Regions from separate parts of the Bradyrhizobium sp. 613_E4_N2_2 genome, predicted to be linked through region 2. Evidence: predicted binding sites of a transcription regulator. Region 2 holds the regulator's gene; each other region holds the start of a gene.
The links. Region 2 encodes HrcA, which represses chaperone genes, less so after heat shock. Its sites were predicted from a motif close to GTTAGCACTCNCNNNNNGNGAGTGCTAAC; they were not measured.

Region 1 (7,910 bases), 3.1 Mb from region 2:
GGCGTTCCAGGCGCTGCCGATCGTGCTGGTCATGAGCGTGCTGACGACGCTCTTGTTCTATTGGCGCGTGCTGCCGCCGGTCGTGCGCGGCATGGCCTGGCTGCTGGAGCGGACGCTGGGCGTCGGCGGCGCAGTCGGGCTCTCGACCGCGGCCAACATCTTCCTCGGCATGGTCGAGGCACCGCTGTTCGTGCGGCCGTACCTGGCGCAGATGACGCGCAGCGAATTGTTCCTGGTGATGACCGGCGGCATGGCCGGCATCGCCGGCACGGTGCTGGTGCTCTATGCGACGCTGCTGGCGCCGCTCATTCCCGATGCCGCCGCGCATTTCGTCATCGCCTCGGTGCTGGGCGCGCCGGCCGCGATCCTCGTCAGCCTGATCATGGTGCCGGAGACTTCCGACAAGCGCACCGGCGGCGCGCTGGAGGATCCTGAGATGGACGTCTCCGGCCCGATGGATGCAATCGTGAAGGGGACGAGCGCGGGGATCGAACTGCTGATCAACATCGTCGCCATGCTGCTGGTGCTGGTGGCGCTGGTCTATCTCGTCAATGCCATCCTCGGCCTGCTGCCAAACATCGGCGGCGCCGCGATCTCGTTGCAGCGCCTGCTGGGCCTCGTGATGGCGCCGGTGTGCTGGCTGATGGGATTGCCCTGGGACCAGGCGGTGACCGCCGGCAGTCTGATGGGCACCAAGACCGTGCTCAACGAGCTGATCGCCTATGTCGACTTCTCAAAACTGCCGCCCGATACGCTCGATCCGCGCTCGCGCCTGATCATGCTCTACGCAATGTGCGGCTTCGCCAATTTCGCCAGCCTCGGCATCATGATCGGCGGCTTAGGGGTGATGGCGCCGGAGCGGCGCGAGGAGATCAACGCGCTCGGGCTGAAATCGATCGTGTCGGGGACGCTGACGACGTGTTTGATGGGCGCGGTCGTGGGGGTGTTGAGTTAGGCTCTCGCCACCCGTCATTCCGGGGCGCCGCGAAGCGGCGAGCCCGGAATCCATCGGGCGTCAGCACATGCCGAGAAATGGATTCCGGGCTCGCGCTGCGCGCGCCCCGGAATGACATCAGCTCTTCAACTCCACCGTCCTGAACTCCGCCGGCAGGATCACCTCCAGCAGTTCCACGTCATCCGAATAATCCAGGATCATGTGCTTGATCTTCGGCGGCTGGGTCCAGGCGCTGCCTTCCTTCATCAAGGTCTCGCCCTGGCCGTCCATGTAGGTCTTCACCCAGCCCTTGAGCACGTAGACCATCTGGAATTCGACGTCGTGGAAGTGCAGCTTCGACACCTCGTTCGGATCGCAGGGGCCTTGCAGGCGGATCACGTGGGCTTGCGCGAGGCCGTGGCTGGCTTCGGCGATGCCGAGGTCGCGGTACTTGGCGTAGGTGCGCAGGCCGTCGGCCTTGAAGTCTTCCTCGCGGTGATGGCTGATGGCGATGCGCTGCTTGGGACGCGCGGGCTTTTTCGGAACGGCCTTTGCCGGTGTCGTGCGCGCCTTCGCCTTCACCGCCTTGCGCGCCGAGGATCGTGCCACGGCCTTGGCTCCGCTCCGCTTCTTCACCGCGGCCTGGGCTGCACTGCGCGATTTTGTTTTCTTGGCCATGGGCCGCCTCCCTGTTGTTATGGGCGGAGGCTAGCACAGAACGAGATATCGTAGGGTGGGCAAAGCGAAAGCGTGCCCACCATTGCCAGATGCAATCGTGGAGAGATGGTAGGCATGGCGCGAGCGCGCCTTTGCCCACTCTACGATGCCGGCGCGCTGTTCAATGCAGCCGGAACACGCCATCCACGGCGCGCAGCTCGGCCGGCTTGATCAGCTTGGAATGCGCGACGGTGACCGAATGGAGCGGACCGTCGAGCTTCTCCTGCCAGAACGCCAGGAAATCCTTCAGCGCCGGAAATTTCGGAAACATGTCGTAGTTCTGCCAGACGTAGGTCTGGAGAAGCGAGGGATGATCGGGCATCCGATAGAGAATTTGCGCCGTCGTCAGCCCGTAACCCAAAAGCTGTTTCCGGAAATCTTCGGAAACGCCCCCACTCCGCAAGCCCATGCCAACCTCCTTTGCAGGAGCGCATTCAAGGGGCGGCTTGGTCGGTGTGCGCCTTACGAGCCACCCGGTACTGATGCGCTCACATGAGAGAAATGTGACGCAAACTGACAATCCATCTCAAGCCTAAAAGTTTAACAAGCTGTTGAAATTCAATGCTTTAGCAGCAGAGGCGGCTCCGTGCTAATACGGTCACCGGGCGGGTTAACGATGGTAAAGAGATTCTGGCACCCGGGCCTTCAGAGTGCCGATTTTTCTGCTAGAAGCCCTTGCCCCCGCAAAATTCCTGTCCTATTTCAGCCTCGCCTGTGCTAGCACTCGCTGGCACAGACTGCTAACGCCAAAAAATTCCCATACCGTGCAACTACTTAGGAGGACTGCATGAAATTCCGTCCGCTTCACGACCGCGTCGTGGTCAAGCGTATCGACGCAGAAGAGAAGACCGCCGGCGGCATCATCATCCCCGACACTGCCAAGGAAAAGCCCTCGCAGGGCGAAGTCGTCGCCGTCGGCCCCGGTGGCCGCGACGAAGCTGGCAAGCTGATCCCGATCGACCTGAAGGTCGGCGACCGCGTGCTGTTCGGCAAGTGGTCCGGCACCGAGGTCAAGATCGACAACGTCGACCTGCTGATCATGAAGGAAAGCGACATCATGGGCGTCCTCGACGTCCCCGCTTCCAAGAAGAAGGCGGCCTAAGAGCCCCCTCTCCCCACCAGCTAAACACCTAAGGAAAAATCCAGATGTCAGCTAAAGAAGTCAAATTCGGCGTCGATGCACGCGACAAGATGCTGCGTGGCGTCGACATCCTCGCCAACGCCGTCAAGGTGACGCTCGGCCCCAAGGGCCGCAACGTCGTCCTCGACAAGTCGTTCGGCGCTCCCCGCATCACCAAGGACGGCGTCACCGTCGCCAAGGAGATCGAGCTCGACGACAAGTTCGAGAACATGGGCGCGCAGATGGTGCGCGAAGTCGCCTCCAAGTCGGCTGACGCGGCCGGCGACGGCACCACCACCGCAACCGTGCTCGCGGCTGCGATCGTTCGTGAAGGCGCCAAGTCGGTTGCCGCCGGCATGAACCCGATGGACCTGAAGCGTGGTATCGACCTGGCCGTGGAAGCCGTGGTCGCCGACCTCGTCAAGAACTCCAAGAAGGTCACCTCGAACGACGAGATCGCCCAGGTCGGCACCATCTCCGCCAACGGCGATGCCGAAATCGGCAAGTTCCTCTCCGACGCCATGAAGAAGGTCGGCAACGAGGGTGTCATCACCGTCGAGGAAGCCAAGTCGCTCGAGACCGAGCTCGACGTCGTCGAGGGCATGCAGTTCGACCGCGGCTACATCTCGCCCTACTTCGTCACCAACGCCGACAAGATGCGCGTTGAGATGGACGACGCCTACATCCTCATCAACGAGAAGAAGCTCTCCTCGCTGAACGAGCTGCTGCCGCTGCTCGAGGCCGTAGTGCAGACCGGCAAGCCGCTGGTCATCGTCGCCGAGGACGTCGAAGGCGAAGCGCTTGCGACCCTCGTCGTGAACCGTCTGCGCGGTGGTCTGAAGGTCGCGGCCGTCAAGGCTCCGGGCTTCGGCGATCGCCGCAAGGCCATGCTGCAGGACATCGCGATCCTGACCGGCGGCCAGGCGATCTCGGAAGATCTCGGCATCAAGCTCGAGAACGTCACGCTCAACATGCTCGGTCGCGCCAAGAAGGTGATGATCGACAAGGAGAACACCACGATCGTCAACGGCGCCGGCAAGAAGGCCGACATCGAGGCGCGCGTGGCCCAGATCAAGGCGCAGATCGAGGAGACCACCTCGGACTACGACCGTGAGAAGCTCCAGGAGCGTCTCGCCAAGCTCGCAGGCGGCGTCGCGGTGATCCGCGTCGGCGGCGCGACCGAGGTCGAGGTGAAGGAGCGCAAGGATCGCGTTGATGACGCGATGCATGCGACCCGCGCGGCTGTCGAGGAAGGCATCGTCCCGGGCGGCGGCGTCGCCCTGCTCCGTGCCTCCGAGCAGCTCAAGGGTCTGCGCACCAAGAACGACGACCAGAAGACCGGCGTCGAGATCGTGCGCAAGGCGCTGTCGGCTCCCGCTCGCCAGATCGCGATCAACGCCGGTGAAGACGGTTCGGTGATCGTCGGCAAGATCCTGGAGAACAAGACCTACGCTTACGGCTTCGACTCCCAGACCGGCGAGTACGTCAACCTGGTCACCAAGGGCATCATCGACCCGACCAAGGTGGTCCGTACCGCGATCCAGAACGCAGCCTCGGTTGCCGCGCTCCTGATCACCACGGAAGCCATGGTCGCCGAGCTGCCCAAGAAGGGCGGCGCCGGTCCGGCGATGCCCCCGGGCGGCGGCATGGGCGGCATGGACTTCTAAGCGCCGAGCTCTGGCACAACACGGAATGCGAAACCCCGGCAGCGATGCCGGGGTTTCTGTTTTGGGCAAACTCTCTCCCCCGTCATTCCCGGGCGCGCGGAGCGCGAGCCCGGAATGACAGGGCCCCTCACCAGACCTTCCCCAGCCGCTCCATGTGCGGCTCTCCGTCTTCATCGAGCGACCAGAAGATCCGGGTCACCCGCCCGACGAGGTTGTCCATCGGGATGAAACCCATCGTTGCCATCACGCGGCTGTCGCTCGAATTGTCGCGGTTGTCGCCCAGCACGAAGAAATGGCCGGGCGGCACGGTGTAGACATTGGTGTTGTCGTAGTAGCCGTTCTCGACGCAGTCGTAGGTGATGTAGGAATTGCCATTGGGCAGCGTCTCGCGCCAGCGCTTGACCTTGACGCTGCCATCCAGACCGCAGGCGGTGCCGGCGAGCCCGTTTGCGAGCGCGACGCGCGTCACCGGTCTGTCATTGAGGACAAGCTGTCCCTGCCGCATCTGGATGCGGTCGCCGGGCAGCCCGACCACGCGCTTGACGTAGTCGACCGAGGTGTCCTTTGGCGCGCGAAACACGACGACGTCACCGTGCTCGGGCTCGGCGGCAAAGACACGGCCCGAGATCCAGGACGGCGCGAAAGGGAAGGAATAGCGGCCGTAGCCATAAGCATATTTGGCGGCAAAGACGTAGTCGCCGACCATCAGCGTCGGTGCCATCGAACCCGACGGGATGTTGAACGGCTGATACAGGAAGAAGCGAAACAGGAACGGCGGCGACCACAGCACCGGGATCATCAGGATCAGGACGACGATCGCCTTCCATTCCCGCGGCCGGGCCGTAGGGCGGATCGTTTGCTGAAGAGTGGTCATTCGCTTGCCATGATCGAGATTGTGGTCGTCACCGTGAGATTACGCAACCTTCGCGCGCGTGCAATACCCACGCATGGTTTGGTCGCACAGGCGCGCGCACGCGTTCATCGCAAGCGTCGACAATGAACATGTGAAGGGCCGCCCGTGGGCGGCCCTTCTGCTTCATGCAATCTCGGGCGCCTTCAGGCGCACGAGCCGGGTCAGGAGGGCATCGAGGCCCTCGCCGTTGCCGGCGTGGAGGTCGATGCGGCCGACCTTCTCGACCAGCCGCTCCAGCGACTCCAGCTCCTTGAGCCGCAGCAGCAGGGGGTTGTCCTCCATCAGGCGGGCGGTGTTCAGGAGCGAACGCGTCGCCGCGGTCTCCTCCTGCCGACGGATCAGGTTCGCCTTCGCGACCCGCTCCGCCTCCACCACCTTGTTCACCAGCTCCCGGATCTCGCCGGGCAGGATCACGTCCTTGACGCCGAGCTCGGTCACCTCCATGCCGGACTCCGCGACGCGTGCACGCACATAGTCGCGCAGCTCCGCATCCAGCGCCGCCTTCGCAGACAGCACCTCGTCCAGCGTCCGGCCCGCCACCGCCTCGCGGATCGCGAACTGCACCAGCCGGTACAGCCACGCATCCACGTCGGGCACGGTCGCAACCGTGCGCTCGGGATCGACGATCCTGCGGAACGCCGTCAGCGTCACCCGCAGCGCGATGCGATCCTTGGTCAGCATCTCCTGCGCGGTGATCTCGACCGCCTGGGGCCGCAGGTCGAGGCGCTTCACCTCGATCTTGCGGCCGACGGTCCAGAAGGCGTGCCGGCCGGGCGCAAGCCGCTCCACGAGCCGGCCCTCGACATAGAGCAGGCCCGCCTCGTGGTTCTCGACCACCGCTTCCATCACGACGGTCGAGCGGTTGCGCTCGATCATGGTCAGGTGCCGCGCGCCAACCCGGGGATCGGCGGACACATCGATGCGCTCGACATCGATGCGGGTCGCGACCTTCCAGTAGACGCGCACCTGCCAGGGCGTCATCAGATGCACGGGCCGGCCGTCGAGGCTGACGATGGCGATCTCGTCCGCCTTGGTCTCGATCGCCTCGAACAGCTCAGCGGCCAGATCAGGCCGCGCGGCCTTCAGCACCGCGTAGCGATCCGCGGGGAATTCGCTGCGCACCACGTCGAGCACCTCGGCCTTCAGCTCGTGCAGGGGATCGAACAAGCGATGCTTGCCGGGCGCGAGCACGCGCACGAGCTGTCCGTTGCGCGTGAGCAACGCACGCTCGCCATCCTTCACCGTCACGTTCAGCATCAGCAAGTGCCAGGTCATGGCACGCCTCCTTCGTTTGCGCCCGGCCGGATGCCGGACAGCAGGTTTCGTTTGCAAAGGACGTGAGGACGCGGACGACGCTTCCCGGGAAATCAGCGGGCCGGGGCTTGAGCTTGCATGATGACGGGCGCACGCGCGCGATCGCTCGACGCGTGTCGAGCGGTCATGCGGAGCCACCCGGCATCAGCGCAAGCGGTATCGACCCGCGGCGCAAAGCCGGTCTCACAGTGTCTAGGTTCGGACGGAAAGCCTTTCGGCAAAACGGCCGGACTGCGACTGAAGCGCGCGTCCGGTCCTCGTCAGAGGTATCAGCTTTTCAGGCTGAAACGGAGCGCTGGAGCGGGATTCGAACCCGCGACAGGATGAGTAACAGTCATCTGCTCTACCAAACTGAGCTATCCTTTGTGCAAGAGACCGGAATCGAACCGATGCCTTCGGGTGTTCAGCCCGACGCTCTCCATGAGCTACGTCCTGCGTTTGCCCTTCATTCGGCGGAACACGAAACCGCAGAGCGGCCCGCGCCAGTCGGGATCTCAGAGAGCCCGAACCCATGGCCTAGCGAAGGAGGGCGCTAATAGACGAAGCACGTTCGGGTTGCAAGGGGGAAAGCCAAGATTTTTCGTCACGCACTCCGCACTGTGACGCGATGATCACAATGCGATGTGACGTCAACCGCGCGACGTTTCCTGAAAACACGCCCTCACCCAGTCGATCGTCACACGCGTCGCGGGATCGCGCTTGAGGTGGTTTTGCACCAGCAGCCAGGCGTCGCGCCGCTTCGGCAGCAGCGTGGCGCGCAGGCGGCGATCGCCGAGCAAGTCCGCGCAAACATATTCCGGCAACACGCCGGCGGCCCGATGCGCGCGGATCAGGTTACGGATGACGCGAACGTTGTCGGTGACGCAGCGCGCGCGGGGTTGCTTCATGCGCAGGAATTGCATCTCGGGAATGGCACCGAGTTCGTCCGGATAGGCGCACAGCACTGGTTCGCCCTCGGTCGCAACAGGCTCGAAATAATAAATGCGGATCTCGCCGAGCCTGGAGATCGCGAAGTCACCCTTGTCGGGTTTGCGCAGCCGGATGGCGAGATCGGCCTCCCAGCGCGAGAACTTGACGTTCTCGCTCGAGGTGAGGAATTGCAGCGTCAGGCCGGGATTGGCGCGCAGGAAGTCGCTCGCGCGCGGCGACAGCACCTCCTCGGCGAACGTGTTGGTGGAGGCGATGCGCAGGCGGCCCACCGGACCTGCCAGGCTCGCGCCGACGCGACCGATCTCGGCGGCATGT
Region 2 (7,910 bases):
GATGCGACAGGCCGAGGCCAAGCGGCGGCAGGCCGTGCTTCTCGATGCTGGTCATCTCGCCGAACGTGCGATCGTGGCCATTGGGCAGGAACATCGGATCATAACCGAAGCCGGCCGTGCCGCGCGGCGGCCAGACCAAGCTGCCGTCGACGCGCGCCTCGACCTCTTCGAGATGATCGTCGGGCCAGGCGACGCAGAGCGCGGATACGAAATGCGCGGTGCGCTTGTCGGGCGTGGTGGCGCCGCGCTCCTGCAACAGGCGCTCGATCTGCGCCATCGCGGCGGCAAAATCCTTTGCTGGACCAGCCCAGCGCGCGCTGTAGATGCCGGGCGCGCCATCGAGCGCGTCGACCACGATGCCGGAATCGTCGGCGAAGGAGGGAAGCTTGGTCGCCCGCGCCGCCGCGATCGCCTTGATCGCGGCATTGCTGCGGAAATCGTTGCCGGTCTCGTCGGGCTCGGGCAGGCCGAGCTCACCGGCCGACACCGCCTCGATGCCGCAAGGCGCGAGCAACTCCTTCATCTCGGCGAGCTTGCCGGGATTGTGGGTCGCGATGACGAGCTTTCCGGTGATTCGGCGGTGCATGGGCCTATTGACTACGCCACGGCCAGTTTCTGCAAGTCCACGAGCCGCGCGATACCCTTCTGGGCCAGCGCCATCAGCGCGAGGAATTCGTCCTGCGTGAACGGTTCGCGTTCCGCGGTGCCCTGCACCTCGATGATGCGGCCATCGCCGGTCAGGACGAAATTGGCGTCGGTCTGGGCCTCCGAATCCTCAGCATAGTCGAGGTCGAGCACGGGCGTGCCGTTGTAGATGCCGCAGGAGATCGCGGCGACGTTGTCGCGCAGCACCTTGGCCTTGATCATGTTGCGCGCCTTCATCCAGTTGATGCAATCGGCGAGCGCGACCCAGGCACCGGTGATCGAGGCCGTGCGCGTGCCACCGTCGGCCTGGAGCACGTCGCAATCGACCGTGATCTGGCGCTCACCGAGCGCTTCGAGATCGACGATGGTGCGAAGCGAGCGGCCGATCAGGCGCTGAATCTCGACGGTGCGGCCGCTTTGCTTGCCGGCGGAGGCCTCGCGGCGGGTGCGTTCGGAGGTCGCGCGGGGCAGCATGCCGTATTCGGCGGTGACCCAGCCGCGGCCCTGGCCCTTCAGCCACGGCGGCAGGCGGTCTTCCAGCGTGGCGGTGACCAGCACATGGGTGTCGCCGAATTTCACCAGGCAGGAGCCTTCCGCATATTTGACCACGCCGCGCTCCAGCGTCACGGGGCGCAATTCGTCGGGCGCACGGCGGCTTGGCCGCATGGGAAATCCTCCAAAACTCTCGGAAAAGGGCTATTCGCGGTGCTTGTAGGTGGGGTGAGGGTGGGCGGCAAGGCTTTTTCACCCCGGGTTTTCCACCCCGCAAACGCCACGCTTGTCAGAACCCTCCGGGATGGACAAATTATAAGCGTCTGAGAGGAGTTACCGTCCGTGGCCCATCACGATCCGATCCATCTGATCGCGCCGCGCGCAGGCCTCGCCCAGCTCAACGAGCGCTCCCGCGACATCTTTCGTCAAATTGTCGAAAGCTATCTCGCGACCGGCGAGCCGGTCGGCTCGCGCAATATCTCGCGGCTGATCGCGATGCCGCTGTCGCCGGCCTCGGTCCGCAACGTCATGGCCGACCTGGAACAGCTCGGCCTGATCTATGCGCCCCACACCTCCGCCGGCCGTTTGCCGACGGAACTGGGCTTACGCTTCTTCGTCGACGCCCTGATGCAGGTCGGCGACCTCAATGACGCCGAGCGGCAGTCGATCCAGAGCCAGTTGACGTCGGTGGGTCACGCCCAATCGGTCGAGGCGGCGCTGTCGGAGGCGCTGACGCGGCTGTCCGGTCTCACCCGCGCCGCAGCGGTCGTGTTGACCCCGAAATCCAATGCGCGGCTGAAACACATCGAATTCGTCCGGCTGGAACCCGAAAAGGCGCTGGTGATCCTGGTCGGCGAGGACGGTCAGGTCGAAAACCGCGTGCTGTCGCTGCCGCCGGGAGTTCCCTCCTCGGCGCTCACGGAAGCCGGTAATTTCCTCAACGCGCGGATCCGCGGCCGCACGCTGGCCGAGGCGCGGCTCGAGCTCGAAACCGCGCTCGGCGAAGCCCGTGCCGAGCTCGACCAACTGACGCAGAAGGTGATTTCGGCCGGCATTGCGAGCTGGTCCGGCGGCGAGAACGAGGACCGCCAGCTGATCGTTCGCGGCCACGCCAATCTGCTCGAGGATCTGCACGCGCTGGAGGATCTCGAGCGCGTTCGCCTGCTGTTCGACGATCTCGAGACCAAGCGCGGCGTGATCGACCTTCTGGGGCGCGCCGAGACCGCTGAGGGCGTGCGGATCTTCATCGGTTCGGAGAACAAACTGTTTTCCTTGTCGGGCTCCTCCACCATCATCTCGCCCTATCGGGATGCCGCCGGCCACATCGTCGGTGTTTTGGGCGTGATCGGGCCGACGCGGCTGAATTATGCCCGCGTAATCCCGACCGTGGACTACGCCGCGCGCATCGTCAGCCGCCTCCTGGGGGGCTGATCGGCGTTTCCTCCGATCACGGGCGCTTGATTTTCGTGAGCTTAGGCACGATATCCGGGCCAACAATCCCTTGAGACGAGTTCGAGAAGAGAGCCGATGACCGATCGAGACCGGCAGCCCGACGACACGACCCCACCGACCGACGAGCCGGTGGTGTCAAAACCCTACATCATGCCCGACGATCCGGAGCCCGGCTCGGTCGAGCTGTTGCAGAAGGAAGCCGCCGAGGCGCGCGACCGCATGCTGCGGACGCTGGCCGAGATGGAAAATCTGCGCAAGCGCACCACCAAGGAAGTCGCCGATGCCCGCCTCTACGGCATCACCGGCTTCGCCCGCGACGTGCTCGACATCGCCGACAATCTCCAGCGTGCGCTCGATGCCGTTCCGGCCGAGGCCCGTGCCGCGGCCGATCCGGGCCTGACCTCGCTGATCGAGGGCGTCGAGCTCACCGAGCGCTCGCTGCTCAACGCGCTGGAAAAGCACGGCGTCAAGAAGTTCGATCCGCAGGGCCAGAAGTTCGACCCGAACTTCCAGCAGGCGATGTACGAGGTGCCGGATGCGTCGGTGCCTGCGGGCACCGTCGTGCAGGTCATGCAGGCCGGCTACACCATCGGCGAGCGCGTGCTGCGCCCGGCGCTGGTCGGTGTCGCCAAGGGCGGCACGAAGGCTGCGCCGGCTGCGAACAGCAACGAAGTGAACTGAGCGGCGAACTAAGCCTTGGCGTCATTCCGGGTTCGATGCCTTGCATCGCCCCGGAACGACCGATTGCTATCTTACGCGCTCACCGCGATATCCGCGGACTGGATCCGCTTCACGCCGGCCTTGGCCATGTCGGCCCAGGCTTTTGCGAGCGAACCCTGCGTGTCGATGCCGCGGCAGGCGTCCTCCACCACATAGACCTCGAAGCCCGCCTTGCGCGCGTCGAGCGCGGTCCAGGCGACGCAGAAGTCTGTCGCGAGGCCGGCGACGAAGACGCGCTTGATCTTGCGGCCCTTCAGGTAACCGGCGAGGCCTGTCGAGGTCTTGCCGTCGGCTTCCAGGAAGGCCGAATAGCTGTCGACGTCCTTGTGAAAACCCTTGCGGATGATGAGCTCGGCATGCGGGATCGCAAGATCCTTCGACAGCGCGGCGCCGTCGGTGCCCTGCACGCAATGGTCGGGCCACAGCACCTGCTTGCCGTAAGGGAGGTCGACGGTCTCGAACGGCTTCTTGCCGGAGTGCACCGACGCAAACGAAATGTGGCCCGGCGTGTGCCAGTCCTGAGTCATCACCACGTTCGCAAACGCTTTCGCCATCTTGTTGATGACGGGAACGACCTGCTCGCCTTCCTTCACGGCGAGGCTGCCGCCGGGCAGGAAGCAGTTTTGCACGTCGATCACGAGCAGCGCGGAGGCATCGTCCGGCTTGATCGATGCGGCCGCAAGGAGCGCGGTTGGAGCAAGGGCTACGAGAGCGCTTGTCCCAAGCGCCGCGAGGATTTGTCGTCGATCAAGCATCGTTCGCCTCCCTCCAGGATGATCCAATGGAAGGAAGCCTAGTTCCGTTCGTATACGAACAGAAGCCCGAAAATGCAGCCGGTTCTGTCCAGCGCTTGGGCTAACCCTTGAGACTAACCCTTGGGCTGGATGCCGTCGCGCACGGCGCGGAAGCGGGTGAAGGCGGCCGACCACTGGTCGCGCGGGGCGCTGGCGATGATGCGCAGCGAGGCACCGCCGCTCGAGAAGCGGATCCACTGCACCACGGTCACGGGCGTCTTGTCCTTGCCGCTGACGCCGTCGATCCGGGTCTCAAAACCCTGCTGGCCGTTGATGCGGATCGGCTCCGACATGGTGACGCGGGATTCGCGCACGCCGGGAATCTGCAACGCGGCCTCCTGGGCAAAGCGGGCGCGATCGTCGGCCTGCTGCGGGGTGGCGCCGATCAGGCCGAGGATCATGAACGGCTTGGATTCATAGCCCGAGCTCTCATTGCCGTCGGCCAGGATGATGCTGGAGCCCGGCGCCAGGGTGCGGATGTCCTTGAAATCGGCGAGATCGGTGATCTTGAACGGCATCAGCCCGATCTGCTCTTCGGCCGAGACCTGCTTGCGGGTGACGGCGCTCGCAAACATCTGCCGCACCGCCTCGTCGGTGTAGATCTTGGTCGCGTTCTCCGGGATCTGCACCGCGACATAGCCGGAGAAACCGGCGCCCGGCACGATCATCGAGTAGCGCTTCACCGGCGTCTCGCCGGCCTTGCCGCTTTCCATGGTGAAATAAGCAAGACCCGCGGGGGTCTCGAGCTTGTCCTGCTTGACGCCGGCGGTGCCGCCGGGATTGGAATTGAAGGCGCTCACGACCTCGCCATAGGCCGCCGGCGGCAGCTCGGTGATCAGCACCTTGACGCTGCCGTCCTCGCTCTCGAAGCCCGGAAACGTCTTGGCCGTGCTCAGGCCGACCAGCGGCACCATGCCGAGGCGCAAGCCGGGCGGGAAAACGGCATCGGCCGCAAGGGCGGGAAGCGCCGTGGCGACGAGAACGGCGAGCGCGGCGAGGGGGCGAATGAGCTTCATGGGCACTCTGATTGGTTCACATTGAGGCCGTTCGATGGTCGGCCATTGGGCCGCTTTGTCGCGCAAAGCCGCCTTGATGGCGGCGGTCCGGCCGCCCGCCTTTTAACGGGTTTGGCCCGCCGGTAACAGGGCGGGGCAGATCACGGTGGCGGGGGCCGGCTGACGCCTGAACCTGTTAATAATTCCTCACCCGCAAGGGCGGTTGAGCCCGGATATGATCTTCCAAAACCCAATGTTTTCATGGCCGAAACTTGCGTTCGGTCCTTGCGGGCCCCTCCCCCCCTCCTATATGAGCGTCAACCATCGCAATATCGCGGATGTTTGATCTTAGGGGGTTTGGAGCGGGTGCCTCTTGGGCCCAGCCAACCTGCCGCAAAAACAAGGATATCAGGACCATGGGAAAGGTCATTGGGATCGACCTCGGCACCACGAATTCGTGCGTCGCCGTGATGGATGGCAAGAACGCCAAAGTCATCGAGAATTCCGAAGGCATGCGCACGACGCCTTCGATCGTCGCCGTGACGGACGACGGTGAGCGCCTCGTCGGCCAGCCTGCCAAGCGCCAGGCCGTTACCAATCCCGAGCGTACGTTCTTCGCAGTGAAGCGCCTCATCGGCCGCCGCTACGACGACCCGATGGTCGAGAAGGACAAGAAGCTCGTTCCGTACAAGATCGTGAAGGCTTCCAACGGCGACGCCTGGGTCGAGGCCGACGGCCAGACCTACTCGCCCTCGCAGGTGTCTGCGTTCATCCTGCAGAAGATGAAGGAGACCGCGGAGGCCCATCTCGGCCAGAAGGTCGACCAGGCCGTCATCACCGTTCCCGCTTACTTCAACGACGCCCAGCGCCAGGCGACCAAGGACGCCGGCAAGATCGCGGGCCTTGAAGTGCTGCGCATCATCAACGAGCCGACCGCGGCCGCGCTCGCCTATGGTCTGGACAAGACCAAGACCGGCACGATCGCCGTGTACGATCTCGGCGGCGGCACGTTCGATATCTCCATTCTCGAAATCGGCGACGGCGTGTTCGAGGTGAAGTCGACCAACGGCGACACCTTCCTCGGCGGCGAAGACTTCGACATGCGCCTCGTGGGTTATCTGGCCGACGAGTTCCAGAAGGAGCAGGGCATCAACCTGCGCAACGACAAGCTCGCGTTGCAGCGCCTGAAGGAAGCCGCTGAAAAGGCCAAGATCGAGCTGTCGTCGACGACGCAGACCGAGATCAACCTGCCCTTCATCACCGCGGACCAGACCGGCCCCAAGCATCTGACGATGAAGCTCACCCGCGCCAAGTTCGAGGCGCTGGTCGACGACCTCGTCCAGAAGACGGTCGAGCCCTGCCGCAAGGCGCTGAAGGACGCCGGCGTCACCGCCGGTGAGATCGGCGAAGTCGTTCTGGTCGGCGGCATGTCGCGCATGCCGAAGGTCCAGGAAGTCGTGAAGCAGCTGTTCGGCAAGGAGCCGCACAAGGGCGTCAACCCGGACGAAGTCGTGGCGATCGGTGCCGCGATCCAGGCCGGCGTGCTCCAGGGCGACGTCAAGGACGTGCTGCTGCTCGACGTGACCCCGCTGTCGCTGGGCATCGAGACGCTGGGCGGCGTGTTCACCCGCATCATCGACCGCAACACCACGATCCCGACCAAGAAGAGCCAGGTGTTCTCGACTGCCGAGGACAACCAGAACGCGGTCACCATCCGCGTCTTCCAGGGCGAGCGTGAAATGGCGGCCGACAACAAGATGCTCGGCCAGTTCGACCTGATGGGCATTCCGCCGGCTCCGCGCGGCATGCCGCAGATCGAGGTGACCTTCGACATCGACGCCAACGGCATCGTCAACGTCTCGGCCAAGGACAAGGCCACGGCCAAGGAGCAGCAGATCCGCATCCAGGCCTCCGGCGGCCTGTCGGAAGCCGACATCGAGAAGATGGTCAAGGACGCCGAGGCCAACGCCGAGGCGGACAAGAAGCGCCGCGAGGCCGTCACCGCCAAGAACGAGGCGGATGGCTTGGTGCATTCGACCGAGAAGGCCCTGGCCGAGCACGGTTCGAAGGTCGCTGAGCCCGAGCGCCGCGCCATCGAGGATGCCGTCAGCGACCTCAAGGAAGCGCTGAAGGGCGACGATGCCGAGGCGATCAAGGCCAAGACCCAGACGCTGGCCCAGGCTTCGATGAAGCTCGGCGAGGCCATGTACAAGCAGCAGGCCGAGGCCGACGCCAAGAAGGATGCGGCCAAGGACGACGTCGTCGACGCGGAATTCACCGAAGTCGACGACGACAAGAACAACAAGAAGTCCGCCTGATCCCCAAGAGGGTGATGATGCGGACGGCTTGGACCCCACACGCGCAACCGGCCTCCTCCCCCACGGGGGAGGCCGTCGTGTTGGGCTCGGCGGGGCGTGTCCCCGTTACGATCGATCAATTCCCAGCCGTTATGATGAACGTCGCCGTGCCGCCCTCTGCCGCGAAGCAAAGGGCTGCCTATATCGTCTCCTGGCGACGTTGTTCCGCTCCGACTTGAATCGCGATTGGATAGACCGAGTTCAACATGTCCACGTCCACCAAGCGCTGCTATTACGAAACGCTCGAAGTCGAACGCACTGCCGACGATTCCGTCCTGAAATCGTCCTTCCGCAAGCTTGCGATGAAATTCCACCCGGACCGCAACCCCGGGGACGACACCAGCGAAGTCAAGTTCAAGGAAATCAACGAGGCCTACGAGGTCCTCAAGGACAAGGACAAGCGCGCGGCCTATGACCGCTTCGGCCATGCGGCCTTCGAGCAGGGCGGCGGCGGC
Region 3 (7,910 bases), 7.7 Mb from region 2:
CCTCGACGCGGTCCTTCTTCTCCTTGACCTCGATCTCGGTCGCGCCGCCGACGCGGATCACCGCGACGCCGCCGGCGAGCTTGGCGAGACGCTCCTGGAGCTTCTCACGGTCGTAGTCCGAGGTGGTCTCCTCGATCTGGGCCTTGATCTGGCCGACGCGGGCCTCGATCTCCGGCTTCTTGCCGGCGCCCTTGACGATCGTGGTGTTCTCCTTGTCGATCACGACCTTGCCGGCACGACCGAGCATCTTCACCGTGACGTTCTCGAGCTTCATGCCGAGGTCCTCGGAGATGAGCTGGCCGCCGGTGAGGATCGCGAGGTCCTCGAGCATGGCCTTGCGGCGGTCGCCGAAGCCCGGCGCCTTGACGGCGGCGACCTTGAGGCCGCCACGGAGGCGGTTGACGACCAGGGTGGCCAGCGCCTCGCCCTCGACGTCCTCGGCGATGATGACGAGCGGCTTGCCCGACTGCACCACGGCTTCCAGCACCGGCAGCATGGCCTGCAGGCCGGACAGCTTCTTCTCGTGCAGGAGGATGTAGGCGTCCTCGAACTCGGCGGTCATCTTCTCGGGGTTGGTGACGAAGTAGGGCGACAGATAGCCGCGGTCGAACTTCATGCCCTCGACGATGTCGACCTCGGTGTCGAGCGACTTGTTCTCCTCGACGGTGATGACGCCCTCGTTGCCGACCTTCTGCATCGCCTGGGCGATCATCTTGCCGATGGCGGCATCGCCGTTGGCCGAGATGGTGCCGACCTGGGCGACCTCGGAGGAGGCGGCGACCGGCTTGGCGCGCTTCTCGATGTCCTTGATGACAGCCGTAACCGCGGTGTCGATGCCGCGCTTGAGGTCCATCGGGTTCATGCCGGCGGCAACAGCCTTGGCGCCTTCGCGCACGATGGCCTGGGCCAGCACGGTCGCGGTGGTGGTGCCGTCACCCGCGGTGTCGTTGGTTTTGGAGGCGACTTCGCGCAGCATCTGCGCGCCCATGTTCTCGAACTTGTCCTCGAGCTCGATCTCCTTGGCGACGGTGACGCCGTCCTTGGTGATGCGGGGTGCGCCGAAGCTCTTCTCGATGACGACGTTGCGGCCCTTCGGACCGAGCGTCACCTTGACGGCGTTGGCGAGAATGTCGACGCCGCGCAGCATGCGTTCGCGCGCGTCTCCGGAAAACTTGACGTCTTTGGCAGCCATTTCTTCAATCCCTCGTGTTTCGTGATGTGTCTGCCGCTTGCGGAATGACCGAATGCCCGGATCGCGCGATCCGGGCATGACATTCAGCGGCTGTTCAGGCTGGCGGCTTTAGGCCATGACGCCCATGATGTCCGACTCCTTCATGATCAGGAGCTCTTCGTTGTCGATCTTGACCTCGGTGCCCGACCACTTGCCGAACAGCACGCGGTCGCCGACCTTGAGGTCGATCGGGATCAGCTTGCCGGCCTCGTCGCGGCCGCCGGGGCCGACGGCGACGACCTCGCCCTGGGACGGCTTTTCCTTGGCGGTGTCCGGAATGATGATGCCGCCCTTGGTCTTTTCCTCGGCGTCGATACGTTTGACCACGACACGGTCATGCAGCGGACGAAATTTGGATTTAGCCATGACGTTTCCCTTTGGAGGCTCGCTTCGGAAGGAATGGAAGTGGGTAGGGGCGGCGTCCGTCCACCCTCTTGCCGAGGATCGAACGGCGCGCTTAGCAATCGGGCTTTCCGAGTGCTAATAGTGCGCCCGGAAATATGGCTTGGCCGCGATCCTGTCAAGCAAGGGTGGTTAAGCGATTGGTGAGGCGGATATAGGATCGTGTCTATAGAAACATATTGGTCGCGCTGGCGTATAAAGGACGTCATTGCTCCGACAGCGGTTTTGCGCTTGGCTGCAGGAGGGATGCGGTCGGGGTCTCATTTGGGGGACGGTTTGCTCGGGGGAATGTCATGATCAGGTCAGCTCACGCACGCACGGTTGCCAATCTGGCGGCCGCCTCCTGCCTGGCGCTGCTGCTTGGCGCCTGTGGCGGCGGTATGAGCCTGCCGTCGTTCTCGTCGTCTTCGCCGCCGCCCGAGGCCGAGCCCGGCACCGGCCCGGAAATGCCGGCGAGCATCCGCGCCGACGAGATCGTCGGCCGCTGGGGTCTCGCCTCGTTCCAGAACCCGGCCGACCGTGCCCGCACCGAGGCCGCGGCCCGGGCGCAGTGCAAGAATCCCTACGTGATCACCGCCGGTTCCTCCGGCGGCGTGATCATGCATCTCGCCGACCAGGCGACGCCGCAGGAGCTGCGGCTGAAGGGCTCGCCCAGCGGCAAGAACTACATCGGCCCGGCGGGGCCCACCCCCGGCGAGCAGGACCGCGAGATCGTCTCCTTCGACGGCCGCGTCCTGATCACCCGCTTCATCGACAAGGACGCCGCCACCCGCTACGGCAACATGGTCTACGTCCGCTGCGCGCCAAGGGCGTAGTCTCTCTACTTCGTCATGCCCCGCGAAGGCGGGGCATCCAGTACGCCGCGGCTTTTCGGTTCTAGCCTCGCAGTTTCTGGAATACTGGATCGCCCGGTCATGTCCCGGGCTGAACATCAAGCCGGGCGATGACAGTGGAGGGGATGCTCCAAAAACAAAAAACGCCGGCTCTCGCCGGCGTTTTGTTTTTCCGTAATGCCGCGCCCGATCAGTCGAACAGCGCGTCGATGTCGTCCTGCGAGGCGTGGCCGACGTCGCCGGCGAGCTTGGGGCCGTTGAGGAGCTTTTCGTCCTCGCTGCGGGTGTCGGCCGGCGCGGGCACATGGGCCTTGATCGCGTCGACGCCGCCCCAGATCTCCATCATCGCATTGATGTGCTGCTCGATGAACTTCATCGTGGTCATGACCTTGCTGATGCGCTGGCCGGTCAGGTCCTGGAAGTTGCAGGCTTCGAAGATCGAGATGACGCGTTCCTGGATGTCGTCGGCGAGCCGCTTCTGCTGATCGGCCGATTGCACCTTGGACATCGCGCTGGCCGCCTGGTCGATCGATTCGGCGGCTTCGAGGATCTGCTGGGTCGCCTGCTCGGTGCCGCCGACGACCGCGCCGAGCTCGCCATTGACCTTGGCCATTTCGCCGCCGTCGAAGCTCTTGCCGTGCAGCGTCGCGATCTCGCGCTTGGTGCGATCGATGGCGTCGTGGATGAGGTCGAGCTCGACCTTCAGCTTCTCGCACTGCTCGATCTGCGCCCGGTAGGTATCGAGCATGGTACGAGCTTCAGAGAGCTCGTGGGCGGTGGAGGCGTCGATCGCCGCCATGGCCGCGCTGCCGGACAAGGGCACGGTGCCCTTCGCCATCTGTGCGCGGATCGCACGCAGCTCCGCCATGATCTCGTTATGCATCGGCGCAGCCTCCTCAATCATTTCGGGGCTGGGCATCTCGCCGACAATAGCCTCCTCGACACGAAAACGTTTGCGGTGAATAGCCATCAGGAACTCCCCCCACCTCACTCACGCGTCTTTGTAGACAGAAGCAATTTAACACGAGGTTCACAGCGGGAACTGTTGCGCGGCCGCACGCGACGGCGCGAAAGGAAGCGATTAACCATGGGCCTGCGGCGTTCATCGAAAATAAACGCTGATCGCCAAATTGCACCCTCGCTCGCGACGTGGTGAATCGAAACGGCTGATACGTTTACCAAACAAAACGGCTTTTGCTCTTTATTGACCACGTCGCGGTCGCCGGTCAGCCATCGGCTCTGCACGACGCATGGGATCTAGACGAAACAGTACAGAGTACGTCGATGTTCAAGAAAATGTCTGTCGCGCTGCTCGGCAGCGCTTGCACCTTCATTGCCGGCGCGAACAGCGCCAGCGCCTTCGACAATAGTGTGCCGAACGATCCGCCCGCGGTGCTCTACCAGCCGCAGGTGCAGCCGGCGCCGGTGCGTGTCGCCTCCAATGCGAATATGGGCGGCGGCTTCATCGAGTTCCTGTTCGGTGACGGTCCCGGCCGCGGCCCGGCCTACGCGCCGCAACAGCCGGTCTATCAGCAGCAGCCCGGCTATTACGACCAGCGCCGCCTGCCACCGATGGGCGAGCCGCAGATGCAGGGTGGATATCAGCAAGGCGCAGGTCTCCAGCAGGAGGCGGTCGATCCGCGCCAGCGTCCGTTCGATCCGAGATTCGAGAAGCAATCCGTCGACTATAGCGGCAAGGAAACTGCCGGCACCATCGTGGTCGATACGCCGAACAAGTTCCTCTATCTGGTCGAGGGCAACGGCCGGGCGATGCGCTACGGAATCGGCGTCGGCCGTCCCGGCTTCACCTGGTCCGGCGTGAAGTCGATCACGGCCAAGCGCGAATGGCCGGACTGGACGCCGCCGGCGGAAATGATCGCGCGCCGGCCCGACCTGCCGCGGCACATGGAAGGCGGCCCGGAAAATCCGCTCGGCGCGCGCGCGATGTATCTGGGCTCGACGCTCTATCGTATCCACGGCTCCAACGAGCCCTGGACCATCGGCACCAACGTCTCCTCAGGCTGCATCCGCATGCGTAACGAGGACGTCATCGACCTCTACGGCCGCGTCAATGTCGGCACCAAGGTCGTGGTGATGTGAGCGTCTGACGCTCGACATGAAAACGGCCGCCTCCCGGGCGGCCGTTTTTGTTTGTCGCGCTGATCGGGCAGCCTCACGCGTAGTCGCTGCCGCCATCGTCTCCGCCGCCGAAATCGCTGTCGTCGTCGGCTATGTCCATATTGCCGTTGTCGTGGTCGTTGTCGTCGTAGTTCTGATCGTTGTTGTTGTCCCGGTCGTTCGACGCCTGGTCGGTGAGGCCCTGGCGGGAACCGTCGTCGCGGTCGCGGTTGGAGCCAATGTCGTTGAGACCGGCATCGCGCGAGAGCGAGCCGCCGGACTGGTCGCTGCCGCCCCAGGGACTTCCACCAGCGCTGCGGTCGCCGAGCGCGTTGGTGTCGCCGAAGGCCTGCTGGTGCGATCCGCCCATCATGCCGCGGATGCTGGAGAGCAGCAGCGAACCGCCGACGACGCCGGCCGCGGCCGCCGCCGCCGTGCCGAGGAACGAGCCGCCGCCACCGCCCATCGGCGGAGCGCCATAGCCCTGACCCGGAGCTTGACCTGGACCTTGGCCGTAGGCCTGTCCATAAGGAGGCGGCGCGCCGTAACCGGGCTGTGCCTGCGGCATCGCCTGACCGGTGTTCCAGACCGGCCGCGCGTCACGCGGCGGCACGTTCGGAACCGAGCCGCGCGAGGGGCCTCCGCCGAACAGCGAGTCGCGCATGGTATCGAGGAAGCCGCCGGACTGCGCCTGCTCGGGCGCATGGGCCGCTTCCAGCTCCTGGATGCGGTTATGAGCACGCTTCAGCGCTTCGTCCTGCAATAGCGTGGTCTGCACCAGTGCGTAGACCGCGCCGGGGGCCTTGCGCAGCCCGTCGGAGATCGCGGCGATCGCGTCGGGATCCCGCGGTGCATTTTCCAGTTTCGAAAGCCGGTCGAAAAGCTCGTCGACGAGCTGGCGTTCCTGCGGCGTCATGATCAGTCTCCCTCGCTCAAACCAAGCGCGAGGCAGATGTAGGGTTCCATTGTGGCCCCAACAGTGCCGGCCGGATTAAATTTCGGTATGCGACAAGCTGCCCAGCGGCTTGCTTTCCGCCGGTTTCACCCCAGCGTGACGCCGCTGTCGGCCAGCAGGCGCGCAAACCCATCGCCTGAAAGATAAGCATGCTCGCGTTCGCGGACGTCGGTCATCGGATCGAGGCCGGTGAGGACATCGTCGACGAAGCCGGGGTGGCACATCACGAGGCCGCCATCGGGGAGGCCTTCCAGAAACTGCCGCATCAGCGCGCCGAAATCGGCCTCGCGCGCAAAATCATAGGCGCCGGCAAAGCCGGGATTGAAGCTGAGGCCGGCGCTGGCGGCGCGGCGGCGGAATTGCGCGCTCAGGATATCGAGCACCATGGCTTTTGGTGAGGCCAGCCGCTGCACGAGCGGCAGGTCGCGCCCGCCCTGGCGGACCCAGGCTTTCGGCGCGGCTTCGCTGACCGCATCGACAAAGCCGTCGCGCACCTGCGGATAGAGCTGCACATGCTGATGGCCGTCGACGAAGTCAGGCGCGCGCCCGAACGCTTCCGCGAACGCCGCCAGCTGCGCCCTGACCTCATTGCGAAAGAATTCGCGGTCGAGCCGGCGTGCAAGGCCGGCGCGCAGCAGTTTCGGGAACGGCATGAACATGTCGCCGTCCAGCGGTCGGAAATGCATGGTGAGCGGCCGGAACGGCGCCGACAAGGTCACGTGCAAGCCGATCGCGCAGCGCGGGCTCGCTTTCGCCGCCGTCTGGAGCGCCTCGATCTCGCCGCGCTCGATCGCCGGTCCCACCATCATCACCGAGGTGGCATTGAGACGGCCGCGTTCGATCAGGTCGCGGATGGCGCGATTGACGCCCGGGCTGATGCCGTAATCGTCGGCGCAGAGCCAGATCCGCCGCAGGCCCGCGGCCGCGCTCATTCGGCGGCCGTCCTCTTCGAGGCGTCGTCGGCCTTCCCGGTCTCGAAATGCTTTTCGCTGTGCTCGGCGACGAAGTAGATCGGGCGCGCCTTCAGCTCGGACAGGATCTTGCCGATATATTCGCCGACGATGCCGATCATGATGAGCTGCACGCCGCCGATGGTCATCAGGCCGATCACGAGCGAGGGATAGCCGGGCACCTGCTTGCCCGTGGTCCAGACTTCCCAGAGGATCGAGAGGCCGAACAGGAAGGCGCCGCCGGCGAGGATGACGCCGAGCAGGCTGGCGAAGCGCAGCGGTGCCACCGAGAACGAGGTCACCCCTTCGATCGAAAGACCGAGCAGGCGCGCGGCGCTGAAGGTCGTCACACCATGGGTGCGCGGCGCGGGCTCGTAATCGACGCGGATTTGGCGGAAGCCGATCCAGCTCGCGAGGCCTTTGAAGAAGCGGTTACGCTCCGGCAGCTGCCTGAGCGCTGCGACCGCGCGCGGCGACAGCAGGCGGAAGTCGCCGGCGTCTTCAGGAATCTTTTGGCGCGCGCCCCAATTGATCAGCGAATAGAACCCGCGCACGGCGACGCGGCGCAGGAAGGGCTCGTTGTCGCGATGCGCCTTGGCGGTATAGACGACGTCATAGCCGTCCTCGATCCAGTGCCGCACCAGCTGCTCGACCAGGGCCGGCGGATGCTGGCCGTCGCCGTCCATGAACATCACGGCGCCGAGCCGGGCATGGTCGAGGCCGGCCATCAGCGCGGCTTCCTTGCCGAAATTCCGCGACAGCGACACCACCTGAACGTCGACCGCGTCGGCCGGCAGCGACCGGGCGATCGAGAGCGTCGCGTCCGCGCTGCCGTCGTCGACATAGACGACTTCGCAACGCAAGCGATAGCGCTGCTGCAAGGTCTTGGCGAGATCGCAGATGCGCTGGTGCAGGGCGGCGAGGCCCGCCGCCTCGTTGTAGACGGGGACGACAATCGACAACCCCTTCGCGGCGGCACTGGCCGCGGTGGTCGTCATGCCGGAAACGTCAGAGCCCAGCGTCATTGATCAAGGTTCCAGAGGCGTCCATGGTTCTCAACAGCATATGGTAGCTGCCGTTTGCTGTCGCTACGCTGAACGGACCTGAGGCTCACTGCCGCAGGAATGCCTCGAGCTTGGCGAACAGCGGGTTCTCCCGGTCGAACACATAGTCGAGCGAAACCACCGAGACGGTCTCGGCGCCATGCTCGCGCAGGAAGCTCGCCAGCGCATAGAGCTGACCCGGCGGACAGTGCAGCGTCAGCATGCCCGACGAGGTCGGCCCTCCGAACGGGGCCTCGACGCCGAAGCGCTCGTGGGCTTCGCCGAGCAGGGCGGCGTCGCATTGCTGGAAGCGGGTGCGGACCTCGCGGTATTTGTTGGCCCGCGCCCTTGCTGCGATGTGATCGAGGATGACGCGCG

Region 1: a site for HrcA is predicted at 2,368-2,396, ahead of AB7290_RS15660 (co-chaperone GroES). Genes of this name have one in related genera too.
Region 3: a site for HrcA is predicted at 1,688-1,716, ahead of AB7290_RS37585 (co-chaperone GroES). Genes of this name have one in related genera too.

What each region holds. Positions count from the first base shown of each region.
Region 1 covers NZ_CP197234.1:3,321,330-3,329,239, reverse strand. The annotation lists gene AB7290_RS15675 (NupC/NupG family nucleoside CNT transporter) at 1-955, shown strand, start outside; gene AB7290_RS15670 (cupin domain-containing protein) at 1,073-1,612, opposite strand; gene AB7290_RS15665 (usg protein) at 1,773-2,060, opposite strand; gene AB7290_RS15660 (co-chaperone GroES) at 2,439-2,753, shown strand; gene groL (chaperonin GroEL) at 2,798-4,438, shown strand; gene lepB (signal peptidase I) at 4,566-5,312, opposite strand; gene AB7290_RS15645 (slipin family protein) at 5,475-6,626, opposite strand; tRNA gene AB7290_RS15640 (tRNA-Asn) at 6,962-7,027, opposite strand; tRNA gene AB7290_RS15635 (tRNA-Phe) at 7,032-7,101, opposite strand; gene AB7290_RS15630 (LysR family transcriptional regulator) at 7,295-7,910, opposite strand, start outside.
Region 2 covers NZ_CP197234.1:212,222-220,131, reverse strand. The annotation lists gene rdgB (RdgB/HAM1 family non-canonical purine NTP pyrophosphatase) at 1-586, opposite strand, end outside; gene rph (ribonuclease PH) at 598-1,311, opposite strand; gene hrcA (heat-inducible transcriptional repressor HrcA) at 1,480-2,568, shown strand; gene grpE (nucleotide exchange factor GrpE) at 2,665-3,270, shown strand; gene pncA (bifunctional nicotinamidase/pyrazinamidase) at 3,342-4,064, opposite strand; gene AB7290_RS00945 (hypothetical protein) at 4,178-5,119, opposite strand; gene dnaK (molecular chaperone DnaK) at 5,515-7,416, shown strand; gene dnaJ (molecular chaperone DnaJ) at 7,662-7,910, shown strand, end outside.
Region 3 covers NZ_CP197234.1:7,922,250-7,930,159, reverse strand. The annotation lists gene groL (chaperonin GroEL) at 1-1,192, opposite strand, end outside; gene AB7290_RS37585 (co-chaperone GroES) at 1,301-1,597, opposite strand; gene AB7290_RS37580 (hypothetical protein) at 1,927-2,448, shown strand; gene AB7290_RS37575 (protein phosphatase CheZ) at 2,657-3,436, opposite strand; gene AB7290_RS37570 (L,D-transpeptidase) at 3,751-4,566, shown strand; gene AB7290_RS37565 (DUF2076 domain-containing protein) at 4,640-5,500, opposite strand; gene AB7290_RS37560 (ChbG/HpnK family deacetylase) at 5,626-6,471, opposite strand; gene AB7290_RS37555 (glycosyltransferase family 2 protein) at 6,468-7,514, opposite strand; gene hisG (ATP phosphoribosyltransferase) at 7,600-7,910, opposite strand, start outside.